Caulobacter sp. FWC2: one gene and its partner. The protein of the gene in region 2 interacts with the protein of the main gene of each other region in a pairwise test. Links are inferred from orthologs where the notes say so. Each region holds a gene or a part of one and is shown on either strand. Other genes may lie near its edges.

Region 1 (6,197 bases), 1.1 Mb from region 2 along the record:
CCGCTGGAGAAGGCCTTCGGCTGGGACCGTGGCGTGATCTCGCTGGCCGCCGCCGTCGGCATCTTCCTCTATGGTCTCACGGGTCCCTTCGCCGCGGCGCTGATGCAGTCGTTCGGCCTCCGCAAGACGGTGACCCTGGCCCTGCTGCTAATGGCGGCTTCGACGGGGCTTTCGGCCTTCATGACTGCGTCCTGGCAGTACGTCGCCACCTGGGGCGTACTGGCGGGCTTTGGCAGCGGCGCGGTGGCCATGGTGCTGGGCGCGACGGTGGTGAACCGATGGTTCGTCGCCCGGCGCGGCCTGATGCTGGGGCTGCTGACCGCCTCGACGGCCACCGGCTCGCTGATCTTCCTGCCTGGCATGGCCCTGATCGCCGACCACGGCGGCTGGAAGCCGGTCGTCATCACCGTCGCGATCGTCTGCCTGGTCCTGGCCCCGCTGGTCTGGCTGCTGATCCCCGAGCGCCCCGCCGATGTCGGCCTGAGACCCTATGGCGCGCCGGACGACTACGAGGCCCCCGCCCCGCTGAACGGCGCCAACGCCCTGGCCTACGCCTTCCAGGCCCTGGGGCGGGCGGCCAAGACGCGGACGTTCTGGCTGCTGTTCCTGGGCTTCTTCATCTGCGGCCTGACCACCAACGGCCTGGTCGGCGTCCACATGATCGCCTTCTGCGGCGACCGGGGCATGCCCGAGGTCAAGGCCGCCGGCCTGCTCGCGCTGATGGGGCTGTTCGACCTGTTCGGCACGACGGCTTCGGGCTGGCTGACCGACCGCTATGACAGCCGCAAGCTCTTGTTCGTCTACTACGTGCTGCGCGGGCTCTCGCTGATCTACCTGCCGTTCTCGGACTTCTCGGTGATCAGCCTGTCGGCGTTCGCAGTGTTCTACGGCCTGGACTGGATCGCTACCGTGCCGCCGACCGTGCGCCTGGCCACCCAGGCTTTCGGCGAGCGTGACGGCCCCATCGTGTTCGGCTGGATCGCGGCCGGCCACCAGATCGGCGCGGCCACGGCGGCCATCGGCGCGGGCATGATCCGCGCCAGCCAGGGCCAGTATGTCGAGGCCTTCATCATCGCGGGCGCGGCGGGCCTCGTCGCCGGCGTGGCGTCGCTGATGATCCGCCGCGCGGTCCCCAAGCCAGCCCTGGCCTGAGGCGCGCGGCGATCAGAGACGCTTAGTCCAGGTCTTCGGCCAGGATGGCCATTTCGAACATGAACGAGCCGTCTTCGTCTTCGTCCTGGAAGAGCACGCCGATGAACTCACCGGCGACTTCGACCTCGGCCGAGTCCTTCTGCTTGGGGCGCGGCTTCACGGCGATGTGCGGGTTGCCGAAGGTGCGCTTCAGGTGCTTTTCGAGCTTGGCGATGTCGTTGGCGTCCACGGGGGGCCTCTTGTTCTAGCTGTGCGCCCGGGAGCGCGTGATCGGGGCGAAACTAGCGTCCGGGGCGTGGGGCGCAAGCGCTTCCGGCGGATGAGGTGTGGACGCTCCTTCCGCTAGCAGCCAGTCGCGGAACAACAAGGCTCCCTCACCCGCCCCATCGAGCGGCGTCAGGGCCACGATGCTGGACCGTCCGGGCGTGAAGCCAAGCGGCGCGACCAGCCGTCCGCTGGCCAGATCGCGCTGTACGAACGACCACGGGCCGATGGCAACGCCCAGGCCAGCCGCCGCACCTTCGAGCATGTAGAAGTAGTGGTCGAACTCCTGGGTGCTGACCGGATCGGGGATCGATGCGAGATCCCGGTTTCGGGTCCAGTCGGACCAGCTCTCGACGAAGGTGCGGGTCAACAGGCGCGGCATGGCGCAGATCTCGTCCAGGGTCATGCCCTTGCGCGCCAGCTCCGGGGCCATGACCGGGCCGTGGAAGTGCTCCATGAAGGGCGTGACCTCGGAGTCGTCGGAATGGTGGTCGCCCAGGAACCGCATGCGGATGGCCAGGTCGACGCCGTCCCCCTTGAAGTCGAAGGGGCCATTGGACTCAGCCACCCGCACCGGGATGTCGGGATGCGCCGCCTGAAAGACCGGCAGGCGCGGGATCAGCCACTTCATGGCGAAGGTCGGCAGGCAGGAGACGACCAGCGGCCTGGGGCCGGCCTGGACCGGACGTGGTACGGCCGCCTCGATCTGGTCGAAGGCCGGCGACAGGGCCTGGGCCAGTTTCAGCCCGGCTTCGGTCATGCGCAGTCGCGTACGCGGCCCTTCGGTCAGGGCGACGCCCAGATGCTCTTCCAGCTGGCGGATCTGGCGGCTGACCGCGCCGTGGGTCACGCACAGCTCGTCGGCGGCCAGGGTCATTCGGCCGTGGCGGCCAAACGCCTCGAAGGCGCGCAAGGCGTTCAGGGAGGGGAGCTGACGGCGGGCCATGTGATTAAACCTCACAGAAGCCCGACCGATAAGTCGTTATCCGAGCGCGCGCAACCGATGGATAGTCGCGCCCATGCCCGCCGCCGCCCCGCACCGCATCACCCTGCTCCAAGTCCTGGCCCTGATGGCGATCTGGACGGGGGTGATCTACGGCGTCACAGCCAAGCGGCCGTCGCAGGTCGATGAAATCTCACTGAAGAAACCCGCCCTCGTCGCCTGCGCCAAGCAGGGCTGATCGAGAAGAAACCATACCCCACATAGGGGTGGGCCCCGGCGCGTTACGCTGCCGGGGCCCAGGTCCGCCCACTAGGTCGGGGGGGCGTAGAGGGGCGGACATGAGATAAACGCCAGCCCTCGAACGTGGTTCCGCCAGCTATTGCGGCGACGACAATTTAATCTCGAACAGCTTGGGCCACAGCTTGCCGGTGACGAACAGGCGGTCGCCGGCGGCGTCATAGGCGATGCCGTTCAGCACATCGTCGCGCGTGCCCGTGACCCCGGCCTCCTTCAGCAGGCCCGCCAGTTCGATCCAGCCCGTGACATTGCCGGTCTTGACGTCGATGCGGGCGATGCGGGTCGTCTGCCAGACATTGGCCAGCAGCTCGCCCTTCACCCATTCCAGCTCGTTGAGATTGCGCACCGGCACGCCATGGTCGGTGACCTCGATGCGGCCGGTCTCTTTCAGGGTTTCAGGATCCAGGAACCGGATGAACGAGGTGCCGTCGCTCATCATGATCCGCTTGTCGTCGCGGGTCAGGGCCCAGCCCTCGCCCGGATAGCTGAACTCGCCGATCCGCTCGAAGGTGTCGATGTCGTAGATGATCCCGGTCTCATCGGTCCAGGTCAGCTCGTAGAGCCGGTTCTTCCAGTCGACGATGCCCTCGCCGAAATAGCGGCTGTCGACGATGCGCTCCTGCTCGGAGACGCCGGTCTCCAGGTTCCACTTGCGAATGAACGACCGGCCCTTCAGGCCCGTGCTCTCGAAGATGAAGCCGTCGCGGTAGAACAGACCTTCGGTGAAGGCGGCGGTATCGTGCGGATAGGCCTTCACGACGGTGTAGCCGCCGACCGGCGCGGTGGCGGCGAGCGCGGGCGCGCCAACCAGAAGAGCAGCGGCGAGGACGAGGCCGTTCAGGCTACGCAGGAGGGATCGCACAGAGATCTCGCCCAATCAGATTTCGTACGAATAGACGGTCTCAGCCAGGGTGTGGTCCATGGTCCGGGCCGGCTCCTCGCAGGTGGGGCAGTTGACCAGGCGGGCGGGCACGCCGGCCGCGGTGCAGTGGGCCGGCACGGGGCGCAGCACCACCGAGCCCGAGGCGATCTTCGCGTAGTCGCCGACCGTGATGTTGCCCAGCACCTTGGCGCCCGCGCCCAACAGGACGCCGTTGCCGATCTTGGGGTGACGGTCGCCGCGTTCGGCGCCGGTGCCGCCCAGGGTCACGCCGTGCAGCATCGAGACGTCATCGCCCACCACCGCGGTCTCGCCGATGACGATGCCGGTGCCGTGGTCGATGAACACGCCCTTGCCGATCCTGGCGGCCGGGTTGATGTCGACCTGGAAGATCTCGCTGGCGCGGCTCTGCAGATAGAAGGCCAGGGTCTCGCGACCCTCGTTCCACAGCCAGTGCGACACGCGATGGGTCTGCAGGGCCAGGAAGCCCTTGAAGAACAGGAACGGCTGGACATAGCCCTTGCAGGCCGGATCGCGCTCGAACACGGCGCGAAGGTCGGCCTCGGCGGCCTCGACCAGGCTGGGATCGCTCTTGAAGGCGTCGGCTGCGAACTCGCGCGCCGTCATCGCCCGCATCTCCTGGTCGCCCAGCTTGCGGGCAAGCTGGAAGGTCAGGGCGTCGGCCAGATTATCGTGGCTCAGGATCACCGCGTTCAGCAGCGACGCCAGGGCCGGCTCGGCCTTGGCCGCGTGTTCGGCCTGGTTGCGCAGCGCCACCCAGACGGGGGTGTCCGTCTCCGACGTCACGACTTCCAGAGGCTTGGCCATCGGGCTCTCCCTTCCCCGAGCGCATAAGCGAAACCGCGAGCGGTTTCGACATGCGCTCCGACCTAAAAACTTGGGCCTGTTTATCCGGTTCAGATTTCATCTGACCGGACAGGCCCAGCAGGCGGTACTCATAGAGCATCTTGATAAGAAATGCTCCCCCGACGCGACGAACGCCGGCTATTCCAGGATGAGAGCCGCCAACTCGGCCGGCAGTTCCCCTCGAACGGCCATATGGTGCGTCCGGAGCAGTAACGCCACCGTAATTGCGTCCGGCATGTGGCCGGCGACCGCCGCCTCCAGCGCCTCGCCGAACGGCACGCGGGCGACGGCTAGGTCCTCGGTCTCGTCCGGCGCGGTCTGGGTGGGCGACAGCTCCATGGCCAGGAAGCCGTAGGCGATCTCGTCAGTCACCGAGTTGGAAAGCTCCATCCGCAGGATCTGACGCCAGTCGGCGGCCTGAAGGCCCACCTCCTCGGCCAGTTCGCGCTTGGCCCCGTCCAGCGGATCCTCGCCGTGCGGCGCACCGCCCTCGGGCAGCTCCCAGCTGTAGTTGGCGAGCGAGAAGCGGTTCTGTCCGACCAGCGTCACCGTGCCGTCCGCGTGCAGCGGCACGACGCCGATCGCCTGGTTCTTGAACCCCACCTTGCCGTATAGCGCCGGCCGGCCCGTCGGGGCGATGGCCTGATACTCGGTCAGGGTGATCCACGGGTTGTCGTACACGACTTGACGGGACGAGACGCCCCAGGGCTTTCCGTGCGGCTTCAGCCAAATAGGCTTAGGAGGGCCGGGCTTTTCGGACATGCGAGGGCTCGCGACTTGTGGCGGCCGCTCGGCGGCCATAGTTGATCGGGCTTATAACGCTTCGGAGACATCGTCTTGGCCGCTTCCGTTCCCGCCGCCCCCGAATTCGCCGAGACGCTGCCGATCGAGGCGTCGCCCGAAGTCGTCGCCTTCCTGGCCAAGCGCCGCTCGGCTTCGGCCATGAGCCTGGCCGCCCCGGGGCCGGACGACATCCAACTGGCCGACCTCCTGCGCATCGCCGCCCGGGTGCCCGACCATGGCAAGCTGGCCCCGTGGCGGTTCGTGATCCTGAGAGGCGCGGCCAAGAACACGTTCGCCGAGCAGATCACCCAACTGGCCGACAGCCAGGCCAACCCGGCCAAGGCGAACGCCGCCCTGCGCAAGCTGACCCGCCCGCCGGTCGCCGTCGCCGTGATCTCGCGCTTCATGCCCGGCGAGATCCCCGAGTGGGAACAGCGCCAGAGCGCCTCGGCGGTCTGCCACCAGATGCTGCTGGCCGCCGCCGCGCTCGGCTGGGGGGCCAACTGGATCACCGACTGGTACAGCTACGACCCGCGCGCGACGGCGATCCTGGGTCTGGCCGAAGGCGAGCAGGTCGCCGGCTACCTCTATCTGGGCACGGCGACCGAGCCGCCGCAGGAGCGCGTGCGCCCCGATGTGGGGGCGATCACCACGGAATGGAGCCCTAACTAGGCTCGCCGCGTTGCTTCCGCACAACGAGGACACCCCATGGCCAAGCGTAGAGACCCCTGGACGAGCCTGGCCTTCGATTCCTGGTCCTTGGGGCTGGAAGCCTCGACCGTGATCGGCCTGCGCATGATGAAGCTCGCCGCCGGCGGCGCGGCCGCCCAGGCGGAGGCCCAGCTGATGGTCGGCGAGAAGGTCGCGACCAGCGTGACCTTGCCGATGCTGGCCATGACCGGCCAGCTGGGCGCGTCCGGGCCCGCGATCGCCGCGCGCTCTCTCGCGCATCTGCGCAAGAAGGTGCGGGCCAACAGGCGGCGCCTGGCCAAGGGCTAGGCCTCGACCGCC
Region 2 (7,395 bases):
AAGGCCGAGGCTGACGCCAAGGCCGAGGCCGAGCGCCGCCGCCACGAGGCCGAGGAGGCCGTGGCCGCGAAGTCCGCCTTCGTGGCGATGATCAGTCACGAGCTGCGCACCCCGATCAGCGCCATCCTGGCCGGGGCCGCGCGCCTGCACAGCGAGGTCCCCGAGGCCAGTTCCAAGGTCCACGCCCAGCTGATCGCCGACGCGGGCGGGTTGATGCGCACCCTGCTGAACGATCTGCTGGACTTCTCGCGCCTGGAAGCCGGCCGCATGTCGGTGGAAAAGAGCGCCTTCAACCTGCGCCAGGCCCTGTCCGACACCCTGCGCTTCTGGCGCCCCGAAGCGGCCCGCAAAGGGCTGCGCCTGCGGGTGACGGGAGCGGCCAGCCTGCCGCGCTGGACCGCCGGCGACGCCATGCGGCTGAAGCAGGTCCTGAACAACCTGCTCAGCAACGCCATCAAGTTCACCGAGCGCGGCCACGTCACCGTCTTGCTCGACGCCCAGCCCGTCGGCGATCAGATCCAGCTGTCGATCACGGTCCATGACACCGGTCCCGGCATCCCCGACGCCGCGCTGCCGCGCCTTTTCACGCCGTTCGACCAGCTGAACGCGACCGTCGTCCGCCAGTATGGCGGCTCGGGCCTGGGCCTTGCGATCAGCCGCGAACTGGCCCGCCTGATGGGCGGCGACCTGACGGCCGCGAACGCCTCCAAGCCAGGCGATGGGGGTGAGGGCGCACGCTTCACCCTGATCGCGATGCTTGAAACGGCCGAGACGCCGCGCGCCGATGACGAGAGCCGCTCGATCACCGGCTTGCGGGTGCTGGTCGTCGACGATCACGTCGTCAACCGCCGGGCCATCGAACTGGTCCTGGAGCCGTTCGGCGTCGACGCCACGCTGACGGAGTCCGGCGAGGAGGCCCTCGAACGCCTCCGTTCGGAAGTGTTCGATGCGGTGCTGATGGACCTCTACATGCCCGGGATGGACGGCCGGGAAGCCACGAAGATCCTGCGGTCCCGCGATGGCCCCAACCGCGACATCCCGGTGATCGCCGTCACGGCTTCGGCCACGCCCAAGGACTGGGAGGCCTGCGCCGCCGCCGGCATGAACGCCCACGTCGCCAAGCCGATCGACCCCGCCGAGTTGTTCAGCGCCCTGGCTCAGGTCCTGGCGGACGCGATCGCGTCACCCGAAGACGTCGACGTCGAGGCCAGCAGGGCCTGAAGCCGCGCGGTCAGCGCCGCCTCGTCCTTGAAGGCGCACTCCCAGACCACCTCGACCCGCCAGCCGGCCGCCCCCAGCGCCTCGACCGACCGCGCGTCGCGGGCGACGTTGCGCGCCACCTTGGCCAGCCAGTAGTCGCGATTGGCCTTGGGGACCCGCGCGCCTCGCGCGCAGTCATGCCCGTGCCAGAAGCAGCCATGGACGAAGATCGCCAGCTTGCGCCCCGGCATCACAAGGTCAGGATTTCCCGGCAGGTCCTTGCGATGCAGGCGATAGCGGGCGCCCAGACCCGTCAGGATGCGACGCAGGGCCTTTTCGGGCTTGGTGTTCTTGCTCTTTACCCGCGCCATGACGGCCGAGCGCTTGGCCTGATCGTAGACGTCGGTGGTCATGCCGAGGCGCTCATGGCCGCGTCTCGGGCGAAAAGCGGCCCAGCCGCAGGGTCCCGGTCAGCAGCAGCACCCCGAGCTGCTTGAGGCCCGGCCACCGCGACATCGGCGTGAAGAACCGGTCTCTGATCGCGGGCCAGAACGCGCCATGGGCCTGGAAGAGCGGCGTCAGCGCCTTGGAGACCAGTTGATAAACCCCGGTGTGGCGCCGCCGGTCGTCCTGCCAGGCGCGGACCGCCACGGCGGTCGGGCGGTGGTCGCGGTCGAGGCGCGCGGCCAGTTCGACGGCGTCGACGAGGGCCAGATTGGCGCCCTGCCCCAGTTGCGGGCTGGTGCCGTGGGCGGCGTCGCCGATCAGCACGCAGGCCTCGCGGTTCCAGCGCCCAACCGACACGTCGCGATAGACGGCGCGGGAAAAGCCTTCCCAGCCGGCTCGACCGTCGAGCAGGGCGGCGGCCTCGGGCCACAGCGACCCGAGGCGGTCGCGCCGCCAGGTCTCGAAGTCGGCGGCCAGGAAGGCGTCCATGTCCGCGACCGGCACGGACCAGAACAGGCTGACCTGAGCGGTCTCGCCCGCGCCGCCTCGGCCGACGGGAAGGACCCCGGTCATCACCTCGGCGCGGTGATAGACCTGACGCAGGGCGTTGGCGAAGCGGCCTTCGGGGTCGCTGGCGTTGGTCCAGACCGCGCCCCAAGGATAGATCGGCGCGCGTGCGCCGGGCCGCACGGCGGTCCGCAAGGTCGAGGCCGAGCCGTCGCCGACAATGGCCAGGTCAAACGGCCCGAAGGCGCGGCCGTTGTGGTCATGCAGGGTCGGTCGCGACGGGTCCTCAATCCGGACAATGCGCGCATCGGTGACGACCTCGACACCGGCCGGCGCCAGCTGATCATGCAGGGTGTCGAACAGCACCGCGCGATGGATGCCGACCCCATGAGCGCCGGCTCGCCAGTCGCCGTAGTCGAGGTCCATGACCCGGCGGTTGCGCGTGTCCTTGCCCTCGAGCCGGTCGACGCGAGCCCCGGCGGCGCGGATCGCGTCATCGAGACCCAACGCCTTCAGCGCCGCCAAGCCCGTAGGCTGAAGCAGCAGGCCCGAACCCACGGGGCGGGGCGCGGCGAAGGCTTCCAGCAGGGTCACCGCGTGGCCCCGTCGCGCCAGGGCCAGCGCGGCGGCCATGCCGCCGACGCCGCACCCGACGACGCCGATGCGCAGTGACGCGCCCACTGCGGGGCTCAGAGCCCCTCGAACAGGGCCGTGGACAGGTAGCGTTCGGCGAAGCTGGGGATGATCGCCACGATGACCTTGCCGGCATAGTCGTCGCGCAGGGCCAGGTCGAAGGCCGCCGTCAGGGCCGCGCCCGAGCTGATGCCGACCGGCAGTCCCTCGGTGTTGGCCGCGCGGCGCGCCATGGCGAAGGCGTCGTCATTGCTGACCTGGACGATGTCGTCGATCACGCCGCGATCCAGGATGCCCGGCACGAAGCCAGCGCCGATGCCCTGGATCTTGTGCGGACCAGGCGCGCCGCCCGACAGCACGGCCGAGGCTTCCGGCTCGACTGCGACCATCTTCAGCGACGGCTTGCGGGCCTTCAGCACCTGGCCGACGCCGGTAATCGTACCGCCGGTCCCGACACCGGAGACCACCGCGTCGACGGCGCCGTTGGTGTCGTTCCAGATTTCCTCGGCGGTCGACACACGGTGGACCAGCGGATTGGCGCCGTTCTCGAACTGTTGGGGCATGACCGCGCCGGGCGTGGCCTCGACGAGTTCCTGGGCGCGGCCGACAGCGCCGCGCATGCCCTTCTCCGCCGGGGTCAATTCCAGCTTGGCGCCCAGCAGCAGCAGCATCTTGCGGCGCTCGATCGACATGCTCTCGGGCATGACCAGGATCAGCTTGTAGCCCTTGGCGGCGGCCACGAAGGCCAGGGCGATGCCGGTATTGCCCGAGGTCGGCTCGATGATCGTCGCGCCAGGCTTCAGTATGCCCTGGAACTCAAGGGCCTCGATCATCGCCGCGCCGATGCGGTCCTTGACCGAAGCGATCGGGTTGAAGAACTCCAGCTTGGCCAGCACCTCGCCCTTGGGCTTCAGCTCGGCCGACAGGCGCGGCAGCCGGATCAGCGGCGTGTCGCCGATGGTGTCGATGATCGAGTCATAGATCTTGCCGCGACCAGCGCGCTTGAAACGCACGGCGTCGTAGAGGGAGGAAGCGTCGTCCATCTGAGAACCCAGAGCCTTAGGTTGCGGGAAGCGGGCCGCACCCTAGCCCCCGAGGCGGGGACTGTCAGCGGGTCATTCCGCGGCGAGGCTTGCAGTTTTGCTATCGAGCAGCGGCTCCAACAGGCTTTCGGCCAGCCAGCGGACCACCGGGACCGCCACACCGTCGCCAATCACCTGCAAGCCCGCCGTCTGCGAGCGCGGCAAGGCGTAGCTGTCCGGCAGCCCCATCAGGCGCGCGCCCTCGCGCGGGCTGACCAGGCGCGAGCGGACCTCACCGTTCTCGATGACCAGCAGTGTCTGGCGAGAGGAGCCGCCCCGCGGCGTACGCAGGCAGCCCGCCAGACCGTCGAACCGAACCTCGGCGCGCTGTTCGCCACCGCGCATTCGGCGAAACACAGCGCCGACCGAACGGCCGCCCGCCTTGCGCCGCGTCTCGACCGCCTGACGATGGCTGTCAGCCATCAGGGCCAGCAGGGCCTCGGTGCGCTCCGGCGGGTTCCAGGTCACGGCGACATCAGGCTCGAGCACGACGGCCAGGTCGGTGTTGCGGGACGGCGGCGACGGGACGCCCCACCAGATCCAGTGGGCCTGCAGGTCCTCGGGCAGGCGCGCCGCCGCTTCGCGCACGGCGCGGGTGTGGAAGGCGCTGGAGCCTTCCAGCGCTGCGGTCGGCAGGCGGGTGGCGACCACGAAGACGCGCGGCCGCGACTGCGGGACGAAGGCGCCGGCGTCGATCTCCAGCGCCCCGAAGCGGTAGCCCTCTTCCGAGAGCACCCCGCACAGGGCGGTGAAGTCGTCGCCATGGTGCGAGGTCAGCAGGCCGACCACGTTCTCGATGACGATCGCCGGCGGGGCGCGGCCCTGCGCCGACAGGGCCTTCATCAGGGTCCAGAAGCCGAAGAATGCCGAAGACTTGCCGCCCGACAGACCCGCGCGCGCGCCCGCCAGACTGAAGTCCTGGCAGGGACTGGAGGCCCAGGCCAGATCGGTGGTCGGCAAAAGGTCGGCGCTCAGGGCGAACACGTCGCCCTCGTGGAAGTGCCCTTCGGCGTCCGGAAAGTTGGCGCGATAGGTCGCCGCCTTCACCGCGTCGAAGTCGTTGGCGAAGGCGCATGCCCAGCCTTCGCCCAGACCAAGGCGGGCCATGCCGCCGCCGGCGAAGAATTCAAGGAAGGAGGGACGAGCGTTCCGATTCATCGACGCAGAGTCTAGCCTTTCCAGGCCTAGCCGGGATAGCCAGAGACATGCGCACCGCCGTCCTGATCGCCGCCCTTTTCGTCCTCACCGCCTGCGACGCGCCGCTGGGCTCGAACGAGGACGCGCCCCCGCCGGCCGACGCGCCGGTGACGGTCGGGCCGGACTATGGTGGCGACTTCGACGCGGTCGGGACCGAGCCCTTCTGGAGCCTCAAGATCCGGGCCGCCAGCATGACCCTGGCCCGTCCGGACCACCCGGAGGTCGCCACCGCCAATCCCGGCGTGCGAGCCGACGGCGACCAGGGCGTCTGGGACGGGACGGTCGGCGAGCAACGCCTCGTCCTGCGCCTGACGCCCGGCGATTGCAAGGACGGCATGTCCGATCGCCGCTACGGCTATTCGGCAGAAGTGTGGATCGACGGCGAAACCCTGCGGGGCTGCGCCGCCAAGACCCAGGACCTGGCGGCTCAGCCCCGGCCCTAGGTTGACGCGCGACGGGCTCTTCAGTCTCCCTTGGGCCCCAGATAGCCCGGCCCATAGACCGCCGCGCGGAAATCGCGGTGCAGGCTGGCGTCGAACGGGTAGGTCTGGACAAAGAACACGGCCGTCAACTTATTGGCCGGATCGACCCAGAACAGCGTCGTCTCCCGGCCGTCCCAGAAGAACTCGCCGACCGCGCCGCGGTTTTCCTCGGCCGTCTTGGGCTGGCTCTTGCGGACCGCGAAGTCGAGGCCGAAGCCGACCGAGCCCTTGCTGGGCAGCCACCAGGTCTCGGTGACGCGGGCGTCCAGGTGATCGGTTCCCATCAGCCGGACGGTCGAGGGCTTGAGGATCCGCACCCCGTCCAGCGTCCCGCCGCCCAGCAGCATGCGCGAGAAGCGGGCGTAGTCGTCGATCGGGGCCACGAGGCCCGCCCCGCCCATGGTCAGGCGGCGGCTGGGGTCGAAGTTCAGCTTGCGGGTTTCGGCGTCGTCCTGCCGGGCCAGCTTGCCATCGGCGCCCTTGTTATAGGTGGCGGCCAGCCGCGCGAAGGCGGCCTCGGGCTGAGTCCAGCCGGTCTGCGTCATGCCCAAAGGGTCGAGGATGTGGGCCTTGGCGTAGGCCTCGTAGGGCTGGCCGCTCAACACCTCGACCAGGCGGGCCTGGACGTCGACGGCGGCGCTGTAGCTCCACTGCGCGCCCGGCTGGTAGAGCAGCGGGACGGTGGCCAGGCGGCGGCTGAATTCGGCGAGATCGTTCTTCAGGTTCAGCGGATCGACGGTCTGATAGACCTTGTCGGCGGGAAGGCCGCGCCCGCCATACGAGAAGCCGGCCGTGTGGCGCAGGACATCGCGGATCAGGATCGGTCGGTTAGCCGGGACGACATTGCCCTGGGCGTCCATCACCTTCATGTCGGTGAATTCGGGCAGGTAGCGCGACAGCGGGTCGTCCAGGCCGAACTTGCCCTGCTCCCACAGCTGCATCAGCGCCACGCCGGTGACCGGCTTGGTCATCGAGAAGATCTGCACCAGCGTATCGCGGCGCATCGGCTTGCTCGCCTCGCGGTCGGCCATGCCGGCGGCGCCGAAATAGCGTTCCTGGCCGTCCTGCCAGACCAGGGCCGAGACGCCCACGGCCCGACCGCTGTCGACCATGGCCTTCAGGGCCGCGTCGATCCTGGTCCCGTTTATCTTAAGATGCTCGATCTTGACCGGAGCCGTAGCTTCAACCGCCGACGCCGGGCGAGCCAGGGCGGGCGCGGCCGGAACGGCCAGCAGCGTCGCCGCGATGACGGCGAGGATGATCTTCTTGGACACGTGGCCTCCCCGAACGCTTCTCATGACAGCGTTGGCCATGATGACGGGGACTGTCGCTGACGTCGGGCCGCTTTTCCAGCGTGTCGTAGTCGTAGACGCGGCCCCTGATCAGGTCAGGTCCCGCTCCTGGGTGGCGACCAGCTTCAGGTAGGCGCCGTAGGGCGACTTGGCCAGGTCGTGGGCCAGGCCCATCAACTGCTCGGTCGAGATCCAGCCGTTCTGATAGGCCACCTCTTCCACGCAACCGATCTTCAGGCCCTGGCGGTGCTCCAGCGTGCGCACGAACTCCGAGGCCTCCAGCAGGCTGTCGTGGGTGCCGGTGTCCAGCCAGGCGAAGCCCCGGCCCATGCGTTCGACCGACAGGTCTCCGGCTTCCAGATAGAGCCGGTTGATGTCGGTGATCTCCAGCTCGCCGCGCGCCGACGGCTTCAGGTCGCGGGCGAAGTCGACGACGCGGTGATCGTACATATAGAGACCGGTCACCGCCCAGTTGGAGCGGGGCTTTTCCGGCTTTTCCTCGATCGAGACGGCCTTGCCCGTAGCGTCGAACTCGACGACGCCGTAGCGCTGCGG

What was found. The genes of interacting proteins can lie anywhere in the genome.
Region 1: the proteins of cysK (region 2) and cysE interact in binary tests that used the Escherichia coli proteins (3 or more experiments, as listed by UniProt). The link is inferred for Caulobacter sp. FWC2 from one-to-one orthologs.

What each region holds. Positions count from the first base shown.
Region 1 is NZ_PEBF01000001.1:1,113,402-1,119,598, reverse strand. The notes cover bases 2,450-5,178. They hold cysE (serine O-acetyltransferase), read right to left. Parts: upstream 4,365-5,178; coding sequence 3,534-4,364; downstream 2,450-3,533. Other genes in these bases: CSW62_RS05375 (NUDIX domain-containing protein), read right to left, coding at 4,542-5,178; CSW62_RS05385 (glutaminyl-peptide cyclotransferase), read right to left, coding at 2,736-3,518; CSW62_RS26315 (hypothetical protein), read left to right, coding at 2,450-2,597. In the rest of the region: CSW62_RS05400 (MFS transporter), read left to right, coding at 1-1,152; CSW62_RS05395 (DUF3126 family protein), read right to left, coding at 1,175-1,381; CSW62_RS05390 (LysR substrate-binding domain-containing protein), read right to left, coding at 1,397-2,362; more of CSW62_RS26315, read left to right, coding at 2,436-2,449; more of CSW62_RS05375, read right to left, coding at 5,179-5,204; CSW62_RS05370 (nitroreductase), read left to right, coding at 5,241-5,858; CSW62_RS05365 (hypothetical protein), read left to right, coding at 5,895-6,185; CSW62_RS05360 (LytTR family DNA-binding domain-containing protein), read right to left, coding at 6,182-6,197.
Region 2 is NZ_PEBF01000001.1:55,702-63,096, reverse strand. The notes cover bases 1,838-4,597. They hold cysK (cysteine synthase A), read right to left. Parts: upstream 3,831-4,597; coding sequence 2,844-3,830; downstream 1,838-2,843. Other genes in these bases: CSW62_RS00330 (DNA cytosine methyltransferase), read right to left, coding at 3,903-4,597; CSW62_RS00340 (NAD(P)/FAD-dependent oxidoreductase), read right to left, coding at 1,838-2,835. In the rest of the region: CSW62_RS00350 (ATP-binding protein), read left to right, coding at 1-1,221; CSW62_RS00345 (very short patch repair endonuclease), read right to left, coding at 1,158-1,613; more of CSW62_RS00340, read right to left, coding at 1,624-1,837; more of CSW62_RS00330, read right to left, coding at 4,598-5,027; CSW62_RS00325 (COG3650 family protein), read left to right, coding at 5,075-5,509; CSW62_RS00320 (serine hydrolase), read right to left, coding at 5,530-6,822; glucose-1-phosphate thymidylyltransferase RfbA, read right to left, coding at 6,931-7,395.